DNA from 2 places in the Citrobacter sp. KH_055_1 genome. Region 1 is predicted to be linked to the other one. Evidence: predicted binding sites of a transcription regulator. Region 1 holds the regulator's gene; the other holds the start of a gene.
What was found. Region 1 encodes PurR, which represses purine synthesis genes. Its sites were predicted from a motif close to CANGCAAACGTTTGCNTG; they were not measured.

Region 1 (4,334 bases):
GGCGAACCGGTCAGCCACGCGAAAAAGCTCGCGGAACAGGCCGCATAAATCAGCACGTTGCCGCGGTAGGTTCTGGAGCGCAACAGGGTGGCAAAGGTGAGCTTATCCTGGCTATCGTCACGCGCTTTAGCCGTGGGCTTCAGGCGCAGGGCCGGCAGCATCAGGATCAGGGTGATGGCAAACAGGGTGGCAAAGATAGCCTGCCAGGAAAAATGCATCAGGATCCAACTGCCTAATAATGGCGCGAGCGCGGGAGATAACCCGACCAGCGGCATAATGGTGGCAAAGATACGGTTCACTTTTTGCGAGGGATAATAATCAGCAACCAGCGCCTGCCATATAACCGACGCCGCACAGACGCCCACAGCCTGGATAAAGCGCAACACCAGCAAGCCGGTGGCGTTTTCGACCCAAAGCATGCCAAGACTGCTCAGCGCGAAGATGGAGAGGCCCAGTAGCAAAATAGGCTTGCGGCCATAATGGTCGGAGAGTGGCCCCCACAGAAGTTGCGCGATGGCAAAACCCGCCAAGAACAGGCTAAGGCTGGCGCTGACGGCTGATGCTGGGGTTTGCAAATCGGACTGAATAGCCGCAAATGCTGGCAAATACATATCCGTTGCCAGAAAACCGAGCACGCTAAGACCTGCCAGCCAGACTAAAAACCCTTTTCCAGGTTGCATCATTATTTCTCTTTATAAGCAATAGAACAGTGCCGCTGAGTGTAGTGAGTGAAATTCTTGCTGTGAAACGCTAATATTTGCTTATTGATTTCAAATTTTTTGCAGGCAGAGTATGTGGTCAGAATATTCCCTTGAAGTGGTGGATGCAGTCGCACGCAACGGCAGCTTTAGTTCTGCCGCCCAGGAGTTGCACCGCGTGCCTTCGGCGGTGAGCTATACCGTGCGTCAACTGGAGGAGTGGCTGGCTGTGCCTCTTTTCGAACGTCGCCATCGGGATGTGGAATTAACCCCCGCCGGGGCGTGTTTTTTAAAAGAAGGGCGCTCTGTTATCAAAAAAATGCAGATCACTCGCCAACAATGTCAGCAAATTGCCAACGGCTGGCGTGGGCAACTGGCGATTGCCGTCGATAATATTGTCAGGCCGGAACGGACCCGACAGATGATTGTGGATTTCTACCGTCATTTTGATGATGTGGAGTTAATCGTTTTTCAGGAGGTGTTTAACGGCGTCTGGGATGCGTTATCGGACGGGCGCGTGGAGTTGGCGATTGGCGCGACGCAGGCTATTCCGGTAGGGGGGCGCTATACGTTTCGCGATATGGGAATGTTGAGCTGGAACTGCGTGGTGGCAAGTCATCATCCGCTGGCGTCGATGCCGGGACCGCTCAGTGACGATACGTTGCGCAACTGGCCGTCGCTGGTACGAGAAGACACCTCCCGTACGTTGCCAAAACGTATTACCTGGCTACTGGATAACCAAAAAAGGGTGGTAGTGCCTGACTGGGAGTCATCTGCCACCTGTTTATCGGCTGGACTCTGTGTTGGGATGGTGCCAACGCATTTTTCCAAACCGTGGATCGACAGCGGAAAATGGGTTGCACTACAGCTTGAAAATCCCTTTCCTGATGCCGCGTGTTGCCTGACCTGGCAGCAAAACGATACGTCACCCGCACTGAGATGGCTGCTGGACTATTTAGGGGACAGTGAAACGTTGAATAAAGAGTGGCTGCGGGAGCCAGAGTAAGGCTCCCGCACAACAGATTATCGACGATAATCGCGGAACGGACCATCGGCCACGGAGCGACGTTCTACCAGGCGCGGGTGCACCTCAATAGACTGTGACTCTTCGCGTTTATTCACGATACGGTCTAACAGCATGTTAAAGGCCGTTTCACCGAGCGAATCTTTTGGCTGATGAATGGTGGTTAATGCCGGGGTGAAGAAGCGGGCGTTACGCACGTTGTCGTAACCAATCAGCGACACATCTTGCGGGACGCGCAGGCCCATCTCGTCAGCGGCGCAAAGCGCGCCCATCGCCATGATATCACCACCACAGAAGACGGCGGTCGGGCGGTGCGACTGGGAGAGGATCTGCTGCATGGCGCGATACCCGGATTCAGGCTCAAAATCGCCCTGGACAATCCAGTTGTCAGGCACTTTAATCAGCGCTTCTTCCATCGCCTTCATAAAGCCCGCCAGGCGTCCGGCGCCGGTGTTACGCTCCATAGGTCCTGGGATCACACCAATCTCGCGATGACCGCGTTCAACCAGATAACGGCCTGCCATATAACCGCCTTCAAAGGCGTTATCGATGACCGTATCGGTAAAATCGGCTTTGGCTTCGCCCCAATCCATCACCACCATCGGAATATGGCGATATTCTTCGAGCATGGAAAGCAGAGGTTCCGGGTATTCAGAACACATCACCAGCAGACCATCTACGCGCTTCTGCGCCATCATGGAGAGGTAGGCCTGCTGTTTCTCGAGGCTGTTCCACGCGTTGCCCAGAATCAGCGTATAGCCTTTCTGGAAGCAGTTTTTCTCAACGGCTTCGATGATTTCCGCAAAGTAGGCGGCTTCGCTGCTGGTCGCCAACAAGCCAATCGATTTAGTGTGATTCACCTTCAGACTGCGTGCCACCGCGCTTGGGGAATAATGTAGTTCTTTAATTGCTGCCCAGACGGCATTGCGCGTTTCTTCCGCGACAAAGCGTGTTTTGTTAATTACGTGTGATACGGTTGTAGTGGAAACGTTTGCTCGCTTCGCTACATCTTTAATTGTTGCCATTACATCTCACTCCAGACCATATCCTAAGTTCCTGAGAATACTCCAGGTAAACGTTTGCCTTCACACACCCTTCGCGCAACATCAGGGTTGCGGTACGCCAGGAAAACGACACGGAACGTCAGGAAGGGGTCAATGGCCGGTACGCTAATCAAGTAAGCGTGGAATTTTGTCTGATCTTTACGAAAAGGGGAAGAGTTAAAAGCATTTATCAATATAAATCGTGAGAGATTTTTACCTTCAAGTGTGCAAAAATGCGCAATATCACTTTTTGTGTGGGAATAAAAAGGAGAAAACTTGATGAGCACCGATCTGAAATTTTCGTTAGTCACCACCATTATTGTTCTGGGTTTGATTGTTGCCAGTGGTTTAACCGCCGCGCTGCATTGATGTATCGCCGAGGGAGAGCTATCTCCCTCATCCCGCCAACCCGTCCCCCCACTGCTATTGTTTGCAAATAAGCAAAAGTCTTTTGCATTTTTGTTAACTTTATTATTTTTGCGATCAATGTCATGCTTTTGACTCTTATTCTGTGTCGTGCCACGGCTCGACGTTACGGAGTCGCTGTATGAAAATAAATTATCCACTACTGGCGCTGGCGATAGGGGCGTTTGGTATCGGCACGACAGAGTTTTCTCCGATGGGGTTATTACCCGTCATCGCTAAAGGCGTCGATGTCTCGATTCCGGCGGCAGGGATGCTAATTAGCGCCTATGCGGTAGGGGTGATGGTCGGTGCACCGTTAATGACCTTATTGCTTTCTCATCGCGGGCGCCGCAATGCGCTGATTTTTCTGATGGCGATTTTTACGCTCGGCAACGTGCTGTCGGCGTTATCTCCCGATTACACTACTCTGATGCTGTCGCGTATTCTGACCAGTCTTAACCATGGGGCCTTTTTTGGTCTCGGCTCGGTTGTAGCGGCAAGCGTGGTGCCAAAGCACAAACAGGCCAGCGCTGTCGCCACCATGTTTATGGGACTCACCATCGCCAATATTGGTGGCGTTCCTGCAGCGACCTGGCTGGGTGAAACCATCGGCTGGCGCATGTCCTTTATGGCAACGGCGGGTCTGGGGGTTATCTCGATGGTCAGCCTGTTCTTCTCGTTGCCGAAAGGCGGAGCAGGGGAGCGCCCGAACGTGCGCAGAGAGCTGGCGGTGCTCATGCGCCCGCAGGTGGTGTCAGCGTTGCTGACTACTGTGCTGGGCGCCGGTGCGATGTTCACGCTCTATACCTATATTTCACCGGTGCTACATAGCATCACCCATGCCACGCCTGCCTTTGTAACCGGAATGCTGGTGCTGATTGGCGTCGGGTTCTCAATCGGTAACTATCTGGGCGGCAAGCTGGCGGACCGCTCAGTCAACGGCACGCTGAAAGGCTTCTTACTGCTATTGATGGTGATTATGCTGGCAATCCCGTTACTGGCGCGTAGTGAATTGGGTGCAGCCATCAGCATGGTAGTCTGGGGCGCGGCAACCTTTGCGGTAGTTCCGCCGTTACAGATGCGTGTGATGCGCGTTGCCAGCGACGCGCCGGGCTTATCATCCTCGGTCAACATTGGTGCGTTTAATCTGGGGAATGCGCTAGG
Region 2 (4,334 bases), 1.2 Mb from region 1:
ATGCGGGTCTTGATGTGGCAAACGGCATTATCATTGATGCGTCGTGCAGAACCGTCGATCCGAACATTTTTGCCGCCGGAGATGTGGCAGTACAGCGTTCGCCAGACGGTACGCTGCAACGTTGCGAAAGCTGGGAAAACGCCAATAATCAGGCGCAAACTGCCGCGGCAGCCATGCTGGGGCTGACACTCCCGACGCTACCTCCGCCCTGGTTCTGGACCGATCAGTTCAGCGACAACCTGCAGTTTATTGGCGATATGCGTAGTGATGGCTGGGTCGTGCGCGGCAGTCCAGATGACGGCAAGGCTATCTGGTTTAACCTGCAAAACGAGGTGATAGTCGGCGCGGTAACGCTCAACCAGGGACGAGAAATGCGGCAGCTGCGCAAGTGGATTCAGGCAAAGAAAAAGCCGCTGTTAGCGGCTTTACTTGATGAGACGGTGACGCTTAAGTCGATATAACTGCCGGATGGCACTGCGTTTATCCGGCCTACAAGTAACTCATATGTAGGCCGGATAAGGTGTTTACACCGCCATCCGGCAATCCGTATGACTTATGCGTAAACCGGGAAGCGAGCGCAGATATCCAGCACTTTGGCTTTAATGCGTTCGATAGTGGCTTCATCATTGATGTTGTCCAGAATGTCACACATCCAGCCAGCCAGTTCTTTCACTTCCGCTTCTTTAAAGCCGCGACGGGTCACTGCCGGAGAACCAATACGGACACCGGAGGTCACGAACGGGCTCTTCGGATCGTTCGGTACGCTGTTTTTGTTAACCGTGATGTTCGCACGGCCCAGCGCCGCATCGGCTTCTTTACCGGTCAAGTTTTTGTCGACCAGATCCAGCAGGAACAGGTGGTTTTCAGTGCCGCCAGAAACCACTTTGTAGCCGCGGTTCAGGAACACTTCAACCATCGCTTTGGCGTTTTTCGCAACCTGCTGCTGGTAAACTTTGAACTCTGGCTCCATCGCTTCTTTCAGCGCCACAGCTTTTGCCGCGATCACGTGCATCAGCGGGCCGCCCTGTGCGCTTGGGAACACAGCGGAGTTCAGTTTTTTGTACAGCTCTTCGCTGCCGTCTTTTGCCAGGATCAGGCCGCCGCGCGGACCCGCCAGGGTTTTGTGGGTCGTGGTGGTAACAACGTGTGCATGCGGAACCGGGTTCGGGTATACGCCTGCAGCAATCAGACCGGCAACGTGTGCCATGTCGACGAACAGGTATGCACCGATGCTGTCAGCGATTTCACGCATTTTTGCCCAGTCAACCACACCGGAGTACGCAGAGAAGCCACCGATAATCATCTTCGGTTTGTGGGCCTGAGCCTGCTTAGCCATGTCTTCGTAGTCAATCTTGCCGGATTCATCGATGCCGTAAGGGACGATGTTGTACAGTTTGCCGGAGAAGTTGACCGGGGAACCGTGAGTCAGGTGACCGCCTTGCGCCAGGTTCATACCCAGAACGGTATCGCCCGGCTGCAGCAGCGCAGTGTAGACCGCGAAGTTAGCCTGAGAACCCGAGTGCGGTTGGACGTTAGCGTAGTCGGCACCAAACAGCTCTTTCGCGCGGTCAATCGCCAGTTGTTCAACGATATCCACATACTCGCAACCGCCGTAGTAGCGCTTGCCCGGATAACCTTCAGCGTATTTGTTGGTCAGCTGAGAACCCTGCGCCTGCATGACACGCGGGCTGGTGTAGTTTTCGGAGGCGATCAGTTCGATGTGCTCTTCCTGACGTACTTTTTCCTGCTCCATAGCCTGCCACAGTTCGGCATCATAATCGGCAATGTTCATTTCACGCTTTAACATCCGCATCTCCTGACTCAGCTAACAATAGAATTTCGGCCTAAAAAGGCAGTCCTGTTGGACGACGGCCAACAGTATAACCGAATCAATCTTCGATAACAGGTCTTGACAAAGGATTTTACGCAAACGATTACCTTCACAGCACACAAGGCTTTGGAGAATAATAACATGGCAAATTTCAACGGATTTCTTTTCAGGTTTGTGATGCAGATTTTTCAAGTTGTAACCTTTACAACGCAAAGTTACAAAGAACCATTTACAATGCAGGGGTATTTTTTATAAGATGTATTTGACATACATCATTAAAGCCTCAGATAAAGGAAGACCGTATGCTTGACGCACAAACCATCGCTACAGTGAAAGCCACTATTCCCCTGCTGGTCGAAACCGGCCCGAAACTGACCGCCCATTTCTACGATCGCATGTTTACGCATAACCCAGAACTCAAAGAAATTTTCAACATGAGTAACCAGCGTAATGGCGATCAGCGTGAAGCGTTGTTTAACGCTATCGCCGCTTACGCCAGCAATATCGACAACCTGGCGGCGCTGTTGCCTGCGGTCGAAAAAATTGCCCAGAAGCATACCAGCTTCCAGATTCAGCCTGAGCAGTACAACATCGTGGGCGGTCACCTGCTGGCAACGCTGGACGAGATGTTCAGCCCAGGGCAAGAAGTGCTGGACGCGTGGGGTAAAGCGTATGGCGTGCTGGCTAACGTCTTCATCAACCGCGAAGCGCAGATTTACAGTGAGAACGCCAACAAAAATGGCGGCTGGGAAGGTACTCGTCCCTTCCGCATTGTGGCAAAAACACCGCGTAGCGCATTAATTACCAGCTTTGAGTTTGAGCCCGTCGACGGCGGTGCGGTGGCTGAATACCATCCGGGGCAGTATCTGGGCGTCTGGCTTAAGCCGGAAGGTTTCCCGCATCAGGAAATTCGTCAGTACTCTCTGACCCGCAAACCGGATGGCAAGGGCTACCGCATTGCAGTTAAGCGTGAAGACGGCGGTCAGGTTTCAAGCTGGCTGCATAACCATGCGAAAGTCGGTGACATCGTTCATTTAGCCGCACCGGCAGGCGATTTCTTTATGGATGTCGCCACCGATACTCCGGTGTCGCTGATTTCCGCAGGCGTTGGTCAGACCCCGATGCTGGCAATGCTGGATACACTGGCGAAAGCCGGACACACGGCGCAGGTAAACTGGTTCCACGCGGCAGAAAACGGCGATGTGCATGCCTTTGCTGATGAAGTGAATGAGCTGGGCAACTCACTGCCGCGCTTTAGTGCCCACACCTGGTATCGTGAACCGAATGAAGCAGACCGTGAAAAAGGCGCGTATGACAGCGTGGGCCTGATGGATCTGAATAAACTGGAAGGTGCAATCAGCGATCCGGCGATGCAGTTTTATCTGTGCGGTCCAGTCGGCTTTATGCAGTTTGCCGCGAAGCAGCTGATCGGTCTGGGTGTGAAGAACGAGAATATTCATTACGAATGCTTCGGTCCGCATAAAGTCCTGTAATTACGTCATGCCTGATGGCGCTGCGCTTATCAGGCCTACGGGGTTTTGTAGGCCTGATAAGGTGTTTACACCGCCATCCGGCAAGCACGGCGCGGCTTAAATTGCTGCGTCGTCTTCTTCGCCAGTACGGATACGCACCACGCGTGCCACGTCAAAGACAAAAATCTTACCGTCGCCAATTTTACCCGTTTGAGCCGTGCGAATAATGGTATCGACACAGGTATCCACGATGTCGTCGGTAACCACAATTTCAATTTTTACCTTCGGCAGAAAATCCACCATGTACTCCGCACCACGGTACAGCTCGGTATGGCCCTTCTGACGGCCAAAGCCTTTCACTTCCGTTACGGTCATACCGGTAATGCCCACTTCTGCCAGCGCTTCGCGGACGTCGTCGAGCTTGAAGGGTTTAATAATCGCATCAATCTTTTTCATGGTTTTCCTGTCGTTTTTATCGCGTAACCGGCTGCTCACCGTATCATAAATCAGTCGTATTTACGGTGCTACTCTTTAAAGTCGTTTGCATCCAGCTCATGTCGAGAAAGCAATTTATAGAATTCGGTGCGGTTGCGCCCCGCCATTCGCGCTGCGTGGGTCACGTTGCCTTTGGTTATTTGCAGCAGCTTACGCAGGTAGTTCAGTTCAAACTGGTTACGCGCTTCAACAAAGGTTGGCAAGGCGGTATTTTCACCTTCCAGCGCCTGCTCTACCAGCGCGTCACTGATCACTGGCGATGAGGTGAGCGCCACGCATTGTTCGATAACGTTGACCAGTTGACGCACGTTGCCCGGCCAGCTGGCGGTCATTAAACGCTTCATGGCATCGGTCGAGAATGCGCGCACAAACGGTTTGTGCCGTTCAGCGGACTGACGCAGCAGATGGTTTGCCAGCAAGGGAATGTCTTCCGTACGTTCAGCCAGCGGCGGGATCTTCAGGCTCACCACGTTAAGGCGGTAGTAGAGATCCTCACGGAATTCGCCCCGCGCCATCGCTTTGGGTAAGTCGCGGTG

Region 2: glyA (serine hydroxymethyltransferase) is a predicted target of PurR. The motif match lies at 1,924-1,941, and genes of this name have one in related genera.

Annotation. Positions count from the first base shown of each region.
Region 1 is NZ_CM174473.1:2,446,242-2,450,575, reverse strand. Features, by position in the region: gene punC (purine nucleoside transporter PunC) at 1-680, opposite strand, end outside; gene punR (DNA-binding transcriptional activator PunR) at 793-1,704, shown strand; gene purR (HTH-type transcriptional repressor PurR) at 1,722-2,747, opposite strand; gene cydH (cytochrome bd-I accessory subunit CydH) at 3,045-3,134, shown strand; gene AC3ITF_RS11405 (MFS transporter) at 3,313-4,334, shown strand, end outside.
Region 2 is NZ_CM174473.1:1,272,022-1,276,355, reverse strand. Features, by position in the region: gene hcaD (phenylpropionate dioxygenase ferredoxin reductase subunit) at 1-461, shown strand, start outside; gene glyA (serine hydroxymethyltransferase) at 554-1,807, opposite strand; gene hmpA (NO-inducible flavohemoprotein) at 2,134-3,324, shown strand; partial or broken gene AC3ITF_RS05970 (hypothetical protein) at 3,329-3,424, shown strand; gene glnB (nitrogen regulatory protein P-II) at 3,421-3,759, opposite strand; gene glrR (two-component system response regulator GlrR) at 3,828-4,334, opposite strand, start outside.